3 regions of the Enterobacter sp. SCRI0065 genome follow, and region 1 is predicted to be linked to each of the others. Evidence: predicted binding sites of a transcription regulator. Region 1 holds the regulator's gene; each other region holds the start of a gene.
The links. The regulator PurR, encoded in region 1, represses purine synthesis genes. The targets are predictions, from matches to a motif close to CANGCAAACGTTTGCNTG.
Positions count from the first base shown of each region.

Region 2: carA (glutamine-hydrolyzing carbamoyl-phosphate synthase small subunit) is a predicted target of PurR. The motif match lies at 2,030-2,047, and genes of this name have one in related genera.
Region 3: cvpA (colicin V production protein) is a predicted target of PurR. The motif match lies at 1,556-1,573, and genes of this name have one in related genera.

Region 1 covers NZ_JCBAJB010000001.1:1,094,984-1,099,199, forward strand. The annotation lists gene punC (purine nucleoside transporter PunC) at 1-645, opposite strand, end outside; gene punR (DNA-binding transcriptional activator PunR) at 759-1,670, shown strand; gene purR (HTH-type transcriptional repressor PurR) at 1,689-2,714, opposite strand; gene cydH (cytochrome bd-I oxidase subunit CydH) at 3,011-3,100, shown strand; gene AC6EMZ_RS05370 (MFS transporter) at 3,265-4,216, shown strand, end outside.
Region 2 covers NZ_JCBAJB010000004.1:263,693-267,908, forward strand. The annotation lists gene AC6EMZ_RS13780 (LacI family DNA-binding transcriptional regulator) at 1-856, shown strand, start outside; gene dapB (4-hydroxy-tetrahydrodipicolinate reductase) at 990-1,811, shown strand; gene carA (glutamine-hydrolyzing carbamoyl-phosphate synthase small subunit) at 2,266-3,414, shown strand; gene carB (carbamoyl-phosphate synthase large subunit) at 3,433-4,216, shown strand, end outside.
Region 3 covers NZ_JCBAJB010000002.1:251,455-255,670, forward strand. The annotation lists gene folC (bifunctional tetrahydrofolate synthase/dihydrofolate synthase) at 1-767, shown strand, start outside; gene dedD (cell division protein DedD) at 757-1,452, shown strand; gene cvpA (colicin V production protein) at 1,629-2,117, shown strand; gene purF (amidophosphoribosyltransferase) at 2,151-3,668, shown strand; gene AC6EMZ_RS07095 (UbiX family flavin prenyltransferase) at 3,757-4,216, shown strand, end outside.

The sequences.
Region 1 (4,216 bases):
GGCGGCATAAATCAGCACATTACCGCGATAGTCGCGTGAGCGCAGCAGCGACATAAAGGTGACGCGCGATTCCTCGGGGTCGGCGACTTTCGGCTGAGCCGGTTTTAGCGAGAACGCCGGAATCATCAAGATCAGGGTAATAATAAACAGCGTGGCGAAGATCGCCTGCCAGTCAAAGTGGACCAGGATCCAGCTGCCCAGCAGCGGCGCAAGGGCGGGTGAAAGGCCAACCAGCGGCATGATGGTGGCAAAGATTCGGTTCACGCGCGAAGCCGGATAGTAATCGGTTACCAGCGCCTGCCAGGTCACTGCGGCTGCGCATACGCCAAAGGCCTGAATGAAGCGCAGCACCAGCAGCCAGGTTGCGTCACGGACCCACAACATGCCTAAACTGCTCAGGGCAAAAATGGTCAGACCCAGCAGCAAAATTGGCTTTCGGCCATAGCGATCGGAGAGCGGCCCCCACAGAAGTTGGGCAAACGCAAAGCCTGCCAGGAACAAGCTCAGGCTGGCACTAATGGCAGCGGCAGGCGTCTGTAAATCTGCCTGCATCGCTGCGAAGGCGGGGAGGTACATATCGGTCGCTAAAAAGCCCAGCACGCTTAAGCCAGCGAGCCAGACCATAAATCCTTTTCCAGGTTGCATTATTTTTTTCCTAATCAGGGCAGGTGTTCTTTGGCGCAGAGTGTAGGGAGTGCAATCCCCCTTGTGAAACGCTAATATTTGTCTGGTGCATTCAAAATATTTGTAGGCAGAAAATGTGGTCTGAATATTCCCTTGAAGTGGTCGATGCCGTCGCGCGTAACGGCAGCTTTAGCAGTGCGGCGCAGGAGTTGCATCGCGTCCCGTCAGCGATCAGTTATACCGTGCGCCAGCTTGAGGAATGGCTGGCGGTGACACTGTTTGAACGACGTCATCGCGATGTCGTTCTGACGCCTGCCGGGGCATGGTTTTTAAAGGAAGGCCGATCTGTTATCAAAAAAATGATGATCACCCGTGAGCAGTGCCAGCAGATTGCCAACGGCTGGCGCGGGCATCTTTCTATTGCTGTGGATAATATTGTTAAGCCTGAACGTACCCGACAGATGATTGTCGATTTCTATCGGCATTTCTCAGACGTGGAGCTGCGTGTTTCCCAGGAAGTTTTTAACGGGGTGTGGGATGCGCTATCGGATGGGCGAGTCGAAATGGCCATCGGGGCGACCCAGGCCATCCCCGTCGGGGGACGTTATACGTTTCGCGATATGGGCACGTTGAGCTGGACCTGCGTAGTGGCGAGCCACCATCCTTTGGCCACGATGGCTGGGCCATTGAGCGACGATACGTTGCGCAACTGGCCTTCGCTGGTGCTTGAGGATACCTCCCGCTCACTGCCAAAGCGTATCACCTGGCTGCTGGACAATCAGCGACGCGTCGTTGCGCCTGACTGGGAGTCATCGGCAACCTGCCTCTCAGCGGGATTGTGCGTGGGTATGGTGCCTGTACATTTTGCCCAACCGCGAATAGACAACGGACAATGGGTGGCGTTGACGCTGGAGAACCCCTTCCCGGATGCGGCGTGTTGCCTGACCTGGCAGCAAAACGACATGTCGCCTGCGCTCGCCTGGCTGCTGGATTATCTGGGGGATAGTGAAACGCTAAACAAGGAATGGCTGCGGGAGCCGGAATAACCGGCCCCGCAGAAAAGATTAGCGGCGGTAGTCGCGGAATGGACCATCGGCGACCGAGCGGCGTTCAATCAGGCGCGGATGCACTTCGATGGACTGCGACTCTTCGCGTTTGCTGACGATTCTGTCCATCAACATATTGAACGCCGTTTCACCCAGCGAATCTTTTGGCTGATGAATGGTGGTCAACGCCGGGGTAAAGAAACGAGCGTTGCGCACGTTATCATACCCGATCACTGAAATATCCTGCGGCACACGCAGTCCCAGCTCGTCAGCGGCGCAAAGCGCACCCATCGCCATGATATCGCCGCCGCAGAATACGGCAGTAGGGCGATGCGGTTGGGAGACGATTTGCTGCATGGCGCGATAACCCGATTCTGGTTCAAAATCGCCCTGAACGATCCAGTTTTCTGGAACGGCGATCAATGCTTCTTCCATCGCCTTCATGAAGCCCGCCAGACGACCGGCACCGGTGTTGCGCTCAAGCGGACCCGGAATAACGCCGATTTCGCGATGGCCGCGTTCAATCAGGTAGCGACCCGCCATATATCCGCCTTCAAAAGCGTTGTCGTTGACGGAATCGGTGAAATCAGCGCGCGTATCACCCCAGTCCATGACGACCATCGGGATATGACGGTACTCTTCGAGCATCGAGAGTACGGATTCAGGATATTCGGAACACATAACCAGCAAACCGTCTACGCGTTTTTGCGCCATCATGGACAAGTAAGCCCGTTGTTTTTCCTGACTATTCCAGGCATTACCCAGAATCAAGGTATAGCCCTTCTGGAAGCAGTTTTTCTCTACTGCTTCGATTATCTCGGCAAAATAGGCCGCTTCGCTACTGGTCGCCAGCAAACCAATTGATTTGGTGTGGTTGACCTTAAGGCTGCGCGCCACGGCGCTAGGAGAGTAGTGCAGCTCTTTAATCGCTGCCCAAACGGCGTTGCGCGTCTCTTCTGCTACAAAACGAGTTTTGTTAATTACATGTGATACGGTTGTAGTGGAAACGTTTGCGCGTTTCGCTACATCTTTAATCGTTGCCATTAGCTGTCACTCCAGACCATATCCTAAGCTCCTGAAAAATTGAGAGGTAAACGTTTGCCTTCTCTCACCCTTATCTCGCAAAGTGAATTGCGATACGCCGGGAAAACGACACAGGACGTCAGGAGGGGGTCAGTGGCCGGTACGCTTATAAATTTAGCGTGGAATTTTGTCTTATCTTGATGAAAAGGGGAAGCGTAAAAACACTTATCAGTCTAAATCCAGGAAGATTTTTGGGATAAACTGTGTAAAAATGAGCAAGCTCACTTTTCATGTGGGGATTAAAAGGAGAAAAATTGATGAATACCGATCTTAAGTTTTCGCTAACCACCACTTTCATCGTGCTGGCTTTGATTGTTGCGGCAAGCTTTACGGCAATACTGCACTGATTCAAACGGGGGAGAGCGTTCTCCCTCGCTTTCTCCCCGCCATTGTTACTCCCTCTGCAATAATCTTTTGCTATTTTGTTAACTTCTTATTTTTTGTGATTGATGTCATGCTTTCGGCATATTTGTTCTGTGTCGCGTAAAGACACGGCATCCGGAGTTAATGAATGAAAATCAACTTTCCTCTGTTGTCCCTGGCGATTGGCGCTTTTGGCATCGGCACCACTGAATTTTCCCCTATGGGACTGCTGCCGGTAATTGCCAAAGGTGTGGATGTTTCTATTCCTGCCGCGGGTATGCTTATCAGCGCTTATGCCATTGGCGTAATGATTGGTGCGCCATTGATGACGCTGCTGCTTTCGCATCGTGGGCGTCGCAACGCGCTGATCTTCTTGATGGCTATTTTCACGCTGGGAAATGTGCTCTCTGCGCTCTCACCGGACTACACCACGCTGATGCTGTCGCGCATTTTGACCAGCCTGAACCATGGTGCATTCTTTGGTCTGGGTTCGGTCGTGGCCGCAAGCGTGGTGCCTAAACATAAGCAGGCCAGTGCGGTCGCAACCATGTTTATGGGCCTGACGATCGCGAATATTGGTGGCGTGCCGGCAGCAACATGGATGGGTGAGACCATTGGCTGGCGAATGTCTTTCATGGCGACAGCCCTGCTGGGCGTGGTGGCGATGGTGGCACTGTTCTTCTCTCTGCCTAAAGGAGGAGCCGGTGAGCGTCCTGACGTGCGTAAAGAGCTGTCGGTTTTGCTTCGTCCTCAGGTGTTGTCCGCGTTGCTGACCACGGTACTGGGTGCGGGCGCCATGTTCACTCTGTACACCTACATCTCGCCTGTTCTGCATGACATTACGCATGCGACGCCGGCCTTTGTCACGGGAATGCTGGTGCTGATTGGCGTCGGTTTTTCAATTGGCAACTATTTGGGTGGCAAGCTGGCAGACCGTTCTGTTAGCGGTACGCTGAAAGGTTTTCTGACCTTGCTTATCGTCATCATGATCGCCATTCCTTGGCTGGCGCGAAATGAGTTTGGTGCTGCGATTGCGATGGTCATATGGGGCGCTGCGACGTTTGCCGTTGTCCCGCCATTACAGATGCGCGTGATGCGCG
Region 2 (4,216 bases), on a different contig from region 1:
GACGGCGGCCAACTTACGTAATCGCAGCAGTAATCAGGTCGGGCTGCTGTTACATGATATTACTAACCCCTTTTACGGCGAAATGACGGCGGGGCTGAGTCATGAAATGGAGCGCCACGACCTGCTGCTCTTTCTGGCGAACAGCGAAGAATCAGCGGAACGGCAGCAAAAATTTGTCGATTCGCTCATGCGCAACAACGTCGGTGGTATGGTGCTGTGTGCTGCCCGCGAAACACCGCAGGCATTTTTCGATGGCCTGAAGCGGCGCAACATTCCGGCGATTATGGTCGTGCGCCCGCTAAACGATCCGGATTTTGATTTTGTCGGGACGGACAACTTCTTAGGTACTCAGATGGCGACCGAGCATCTGCTCAGAATGGGTCATCGGCACATTGCGTTTATCGGCGGTAGCCAGAATTCAGGCTCGCGGGCGCAGCGTATTGGCGGGTTCACCAGCAAGCTGCTGGAATACGGCGTGACGCCAAATCCGGCCTGGATCGTTACCTCGCAGGCCAGCCAGAGTGACGGCGCGCGCGTGGCGGAAGCATTGATACGCGATAATCCGCAGATTGAGGCGGCCATTTGCTATCAGGATATTGTGGCGCTGGGCGTGATGCAGACTTTACGCAAGCTGGGCCGTGAGCCGGGGCGTGATTTTGCGCTGGTAGGGTTCGATGACATCACCGAAGCGGCGCTGGTACAGCCAGCATTGACTACGGTGTCGGTGGCGGCAAAAGAGATTGGCCGCAAAGCGGGGGAGCTGCTTTTTAGCCGGATACAGGGCAATGATGAGCCTGCCAAACGGATAATCCTGCCGCCTGCGCTGGTGGTGCGAGAATCCTGCGGTTTTCGCTGACGATCATGTCTGTAACTGATATCACTCCCTGTTTAACATTAAATTCTAATTATCGGCGTTTTCAGTTGGCAGCCTTCGCAAAGGCTGGTTAATCTGAAAACGATTTACATACTTTTAACGTAAGAGAATAACTATGCATGATGCACAGGTCCGTGTCGCGATAGCAGGCGCGGGGGGTCGTATGGGCCGACAGTTAATTCAGGCCGCGATGCAAATGGACGGCGTGGCGCTGGGTGCAGCGCTGGAGCGTGAAGGCTCTACGCTTTTAGGCACCGATGCAGGTGAACTGGCAGGCGCAGGAAAGACGGGCGTCATGGTGCAAAGCAGTCTGGACGCGGTGAAAGATGATTTTGACGTGTTCATCGATTTTACCCGCCCGGAAGGAACGCTCAATCATCTGGCTTTTTGTCATCAGCACGGTAAAGGCATGGTGATCGGTACTACCGGTTTTGATGATGTGGGCAAGCAGGCGATTAAAGACGCCAGCAAAGACATTGCCATCGTCTTTGCCGCGAATTTCAGCGTGGGTGTCAATGTCATGCTCAAGCTGCTGGAGAAAGCGGCGAAAGTGATGGGCGACTATACCGATATTGAGATTATCGAAGCGCATCACCGTTACAAAGTTGATGCACCCTCCGGTACTGCCCTGGCGATGGGCGAAGCGATTGCTTATGCACTGGATAAAGATTTAAAAGACTGTGCGGTCTATGCGCGCGAAGGCCACACTGGCGAACGCGTGCCGGGCACAATTGGTTTTGCTACGGTTCGCGCGGGCGATATTGTCGGCGAACATACCGCTATCTTCGCCGATATAGGCGAAAGAGTGGAAATCACGCATAAAGCATCCAGCCGAATGACGTTTGCAAACGGTGCAGTACGCTCCGCACTGTGGCTAAAAAGTAAAGATAATGGTCTTTTTGATATGAAAGATGTCCTTGATTTAAACAATTTATAAATGTTGTTACCCTTCGTGATGTGGTTGTCGTAATCATAACTACTTGATTACAGAGGGCAGTAATTTACTGCCCTTTTATTTTTTGTATTTCAAGTCTATTTATCTCTGTAAGCGCTATTTATGCTATTATTCATTGTTTTTTGTGTTGCGTTGATGTGAATTTTGACCATTTGGTCTGGTTTTTTACGTCCCATACTCTAGAAAACTATTTAACTGCGTAAACAAACGTTTTCCTGTGTGATTTTGTTGATCTTTATGTCGCTTAAACACGCTTAACTTCCCCAGTCGCGTAAAAGAATACGTAAAATACCCATTTTGAGTTGACTTTCCCTCTCTAAATCCCGAGAATGCCGCCGTTTGCCGAAAATCCACTGGCAGCAAATTTGCATTGATTCATGACGCCGTTGTGAATTAATATGCAGATAAAGTGAGTGAATATTCTCTGGAGGGTGTTTTGATTAAGTCAGCGCTATTGGTTCTGGAAGACGGAACCCAGTTTATCGGTCGGGCCATAGGGGCAACAGGTTCGGCGGTTGGGGAAGTCGTTTTCAATACTTCAATGACCGGTTATCAAGAAATCCTCACTGATCCTTCCTATTCCCGCCAAATCGTCACCCTTACTTATCCCCATATCGGTAATGTCGGCACCAACCCCGCCGATGAAGAGTCCTCTCAGGTACATGCACAAGGTCTGATTATTCGCGACCTGCCGCTGATTGCCAGCAACTACCGCAATACCGAAGACCTCTCTTCCTACCTGAAGCGCCATAACATCGTGGCGATTGCCGATATCGATACCCGTAAGCTGACGCGAATTCTGCGCGAAAAAGGCGCTCAGAACGGCTGCATCATCGCAGGGGATAACCTGGATGCGGCGCTGGCGCAGGAAAAAGCCAAAGCGTTCCCGGGCCTCAACGGCATGGATTTGGCGAAAGAAGTGAGTACCGCAGAAGCTTACAGCTGGACGCAAGGTAGCTGGACGCTGGCAGGCGAACTGCCAGAAGCGAAGAAAGAAGAAGAGCTTCCGTTCCACGTGGTGGCTTACGACTACGGCGCTAAGCGCAACATTTTGCGTATGCTGGTGGATCGCGGCTGCCGTCTGACGGTTGTCCCGGCGCAAACTCCGGCAGACGACGTCCTGAAGATGAATCCGGATGGGATCTTCCTGTCAAATGGTCCTGGTGACCCGGCGCCTTGTGATTACGCCATCGCGGCGATCAAAACGTTCCTTGAAACTGATATCCCGGTCTTTGGCATCTGCCTCGGCCATCAGCTGCTGGCACTGGCGAGCGGTGCGAAAACCGTGAAGATGAAGTTCGGCCACCACGGCGGCAACCACCCGGTAAAAGATATCGACAACAGCACGGTGATGATTACCGCACAGAACCACGGTTTTGCGGTGGATGAGGCGTCGATGCCTGCCAACCTGCGCGTCACGCATAAGTCGTTGTTCGACCATACCCTGCAAGGGATTCATCGCACCGACAAACCGGCGTTCAGCTTCCAGGGACACCCTGAAGCGAGCCCAGGCCCACACGATGCCGCGCCGCTGTTCGATCACTTTATCGAACTTATCGAGCAATACCGTCAGACCGCTAAATAATCAGGAGCTAAGAAGAACATGCCAAAACGTACAGACATAAAAAGCATCCTGATCCTTGGCGCTGGCCCGATCGTGATCGGCCAGGCCTGCGAATTCGACTACTCCGGTGCACAGGCGTGTAAAGCCCTGCGTGAAGAGGGTTACCGCGTTATCCTGGTGAACTCCAACCCGGCAACCATCATGACCGACCCTGAAATGGCCGATGCGACCTACATCGAGCCGATTCACTGGGAAGTGGTACGCAAAATCATCGAAAAAGAGCGCCCGGATGCCGTGCTGCCGACGATGGGCGGCCAGACCGCGCTGAACTGCGCGCTGGAGCTGGAACGTCATGGCGTGCTGGCCGAATTTGGCGTGACCATGATTGGTGCGACCGCCGATGCGATTGATAAAGCTGAAGACCGCCGCCGTTTCGACGTGGCAATGAAGAAAATCGGCCTCGACACCGCGCGTTCAGGCATTGCACACACCATGGAAGAAGCGCTGGCGGTTGCCGCTGACGTGGGTTATCCGTGCATCATCCGACCTAGCTTCACCATGGGCGGCACCGGTGGCGGTATCGCGTATAACCGTGAAGAGTTTGAAGAGATTTGCGAGCGCGGTCTGGATCTTTCCCCAACCAAAGAGCTGCTGATTGATGAGTCGCTGATTGGCTGGAAAGAGTACGAGATGGAGGTGGTGCGTGATAAAAACGACAACTGCATCATCGTCTGCTCGATTGAAAACTTCGATGCAATGGGCATTCATACCGGCGATTCCATCACCGTGGCACCTGCGCAGACTCTGACCGATAAAGAATACC
Region 3 (4,216 bases), on a different contig from region 1:
GTATCGCACTCGATCACATCGACTGGCTGGGGCCGGATCGAGAAAGCATTGGTCGCGAGAAAGCCGGTATTTTCCGTGCGAACAAACCGGCTATCGTGGGTGAACCGGATATGCCGCAGACCATCGCTGATGTGGCGTACGAGAAGGGTGCAAAACTCATGCGCCGCGGCGTTGACTGGCAGTACGAGGTTCAGGAGAACGGCTGGCGTTTTAGCGACGCGCAGGGCGAATTAGCCAATCTGCCGTTGCCACAGGTACCGCAGCCAAACGCCGCGACCGCGCTGGCGGCGTTGCGGGCCAGCGGTTTGACGGTGAGCGAACGGGCAATACGTGATGGCATTCAGCATGCGATTCTGCCAGGGCGTTTTCAGACCGTCAGTGAATCACCGCGCGTGATTCTGGATGTAGCGCATAATCCTCACGCCGCAGCTTATCTAGCGGGTCGCCTCAAATCACTACCAAAAACCGGGCGCGTTCTGGCGGTTATCGGTATGCTTCATGATAAAGATATTGGCGGCACGCTGGCCTGCATGGAGAGTGTGGTCGATTACTGGTATTGTGCTCCTCTGGAAGGGCCGCGTGGCGCGACTGCTGAACAGCTGATGGAACATCTCGGCGAAGGCAAAGCCTATGAAAACGTGGCGCAGGCATGGCATGCGGCAGTGGCCGATGCTAAACCTGAAGATACCGTGCTGGTATGTGGATCGTTCCATACCGTAGCACATGTCATGGAAGTGATGGACGCGGGGAGAACCAGTGGCGAGTAAGTTTCAGAATCGTTTAACAGGTACCATTGTGCTGGTTGCGCTGGGGGTGATTATCCTTCCAGGACTGCTCGACGGGCAAAAAAAACATTATCAGGATGAGTTCGCGGCAATCCCGCTGGTGCCAAAGCCCGGCGATCGCGATGAGCCCGACATGTTACCTGTGGCAACACAGGCGCTGCCTGCACAACCGCCAGAAGGCGCTGCGGAAGAAGTTCGCGCAGGTAATGCGGCGGCTCCGTCGCTCGATCCTTCTCGTTTTACCGCTAACAACGATATCGATCCCGTACCGGAACCGGTGGTTCAGCCTAAGCCTGTAGAAAAAGCTAAGCCGGTTGAAAAACCGCAGCCAAAACCGCAACGCGATAAAACCAACGAGCAACTGGCCGCCGCTACCGAAGCTGCGCCAGAAAAACCGGTGCAAGAAGAGAAACCTGCGCCGACCGGCAAGGCGTATGTTGTACAGCTGGGTGCGCTGAAAAACGCGGATAAGGTGAATGAGGTCGTCGGTAAATTACGCGGTGCGGGTTATCGCGTTTACACGTCGCCAACGACGCCTGTGCAGGGTAAAATCACGCGTATTCTCGTCGGACCGGATGCCTCAAAAGATAAGCTGAAAGGTTCACTTGGTGAGCTGAAACAGATCTCCGGTTTGAGCGGTGTGGTGATGAATTACAGTGCGAACTGATTGACTCTCACCCGCCCCGATCCCTTCAAGGGGAGGGGATAAAACCTACGGCGTTGAACATTTTTTCAGCGCCTTTTTTATTTACGCGCGGGAAGGAAATCCCTACGCAAACGTTTTCTTTTTCTGTTAGAATTCGCCCCGAACTGGATGACAGGGCGTTTAATCGTGGGACATATATGGTCTGGATTGATTACGCCATCATTGCGGTGATTGGTTTTTCCTGTCTGGTAAGCCTGATCCGTGGCTTTGTTCGTGAAGCGTTATCGCTGGTGACATGGGGTTGTGCTTTCTTTGTTGCCAGTCATTACTACACTTACCTGTCCGTCTGGTTCACGGGCTTTGAAGATGAGCTGGTCCGAAATGGAATCGCCATCGCGGTGCTGTTTATCGCGACACTGATCGTCGGCGCTATCGTCAATTTTGTGATAGGTCAGCTGGTCGAGAAAACCGGTCTGTCAGGAACGGACAGGGTACTCGGGGTCTGTTTTGGTGCGTTGCGAGGCGCGCTGATTGTGGCCGCGATACTGTTCTTCCTCGATACCTTTACCGGGTTTTCAAAAAGTGAAGACTGGCAGAAATCGCAGCTGATTCCACAGTTCAGTTTCATCATCAGATGGTTCTTTGACTATCTGCAAAGCTCGTCGAGTTTCTTGCCCAGGGTCTAAACCCTGAGATGTAGCTTAACGAGGAAAAGACGTATGTGCGGGATTGTCGGTATCGCCGGTTTCATGCCGGTAAACCAGTCTATTTATGACGCGTTATCGGTGCTCCAGCACCGTGGGCAGGATGCTGCGGGTATCATCACGATTGATGCAAACAACTGCTTCCGTTTACGCAAAGCGAATGGCCTGGTCAACGATGTGTTTGAAGCCCGTCATATGCAGCGTCTTCAGGGCAATATGGGTATCGGCCACGTTCGTTACCCGACCGCTGGCAGTTCCAGCGCCTCTGAGGCTCAGCCATTCTACGTGAACTCTCCGTATGGCATCACTCTTGCCCACAACGGTAACCTGACCAACGCCCACGAACTGCGTAAAAAGCTGTTCGAAGAGAAGCGTCGTCACATTAACACCACTTCTGATTCTGAAATTCTGCTCAACATCTTTGCGAGTGAGCTGGATAACTTCCGTCATTATCCACTGGAAGCCGATAACGTTTTTGCCGCCGTAGCCGCGACGAATCGCTTAATCCGCGGTGCGTACGCCTGCGTCGCGATGATCATCGGTCACGGTATGGTTGCCTTCCGCGACCCGAACGGTATCCGTCCGCTGGTACTGGGCAAACGCGATTTAGGCGATGGCCGTACCGAATACATGGTGGCCTCTGAGAGCGTGGCGCTTGATACGCTGGGCTTTGAGTTCCTGCGTGATGTTGCGCCGGGTGAAGCGGTGTATATCACCGAAAAAGGCCAGCTGTTTACTCGTCAGTGTGCGGAAAACCCGGTGAGCAATCCGTGCCTGTTCGAGTACGTGTACTTTGCCCGCCCGGATTCCTTCATCGATAAAATTTCCGTGTACAGCGCTCGCGTTAATATGGGAACCAAACTCGGTGAAAAAATTGCCCGCGAGTGGGACGATCTTGATATCGACGTAGTCATTCCGATTCCGGAAACCTCCTGCGATATCGCGCTGGAAATCGCACGTATTCTGGATAAACCGTATCGTCAGGGTTTCGTTAAGAACCGCTACGTTGGCCGTACCTTTATCATGCCGGGCCAGCAGCTGCGCCGTAAATCGGTGCGCCGTAAGCTAAACGCTAACCGTGCTGAGTTCCGCGATAAGAACGTACTGCTGGTGGATGATTCCATCGTGCGGGGTACCACTTCCGAGCAGATCATCGAGATGGCACGTGAAGCGGGCGCGAAGAAGGTCTATCTGGCGTCTGCGGCACCAGAAATTCGCTTCCCGAACGTTTATGGTATTGATATGCCTACTGCGAACGAGCTGATTGCACATGGCCGCGAAGTGGATGAGATTCGCCAGATCATCGGTGCCGACGGATTGATTTTCCAGGATCTCAGCGATCTGATTGACGCGGTACGCGCAGAGAACCCGGATATTCAGCAGTTCGAATGTTCGGTGTTCAACGGTATCTACGTGACGAAAGATGTTGATCAGCAATACCTCGACTATCTTGATTCGCTGCGTAACGACGACGTCAAAGCCGTACAGATGCAGAACGATCTTGAAAGTTTAGAGATGCACAACGAAGGCTAAAGCCTTAGCAAGTGAGGGTGCGAGCCCTCACTTGCAACTCCCCGCAAAATCCTGCAAAGTCTGCCCTGATACAAGAAAGGGCGAAATCATGAAACGACTCATCGTAGGGATCTCAGGTGCCAGTGGCGCTATTTACGGCGTACGGTTGCTACAAGTATTGCGCGACGTGGCTGAGGTCGAAACCCATCTGGTCATGAGTCAGGCTGCGCGTCAGACCCTCACGCTCGAAACCGATTTTTCCTTGCGCGATGTCCAGTCACTGGCAAACGTGGTTCATGATGCCCGTGATATCGCTGCCAGCATCTCTTCCGGCTCTTATAAAACTGCCGGAATGGTTATCCTGCCCTGTTCGATTAAAACGCTGTCCGGCATCGTGAACAGCTATACCGATACGCTGGTGACCCGGGCTGCTGATGTCGTGCTTAAAGAGCGACGTCCGCTCGTGCTCTGCGTGCGCGAAACCCCTCTGCATCTGGGACATTTGCGCTTGATGACGCAGGCTTCTGAACTGGGTGCGGTGATCATGCCTCCGGTTCCGGCTTTTTATC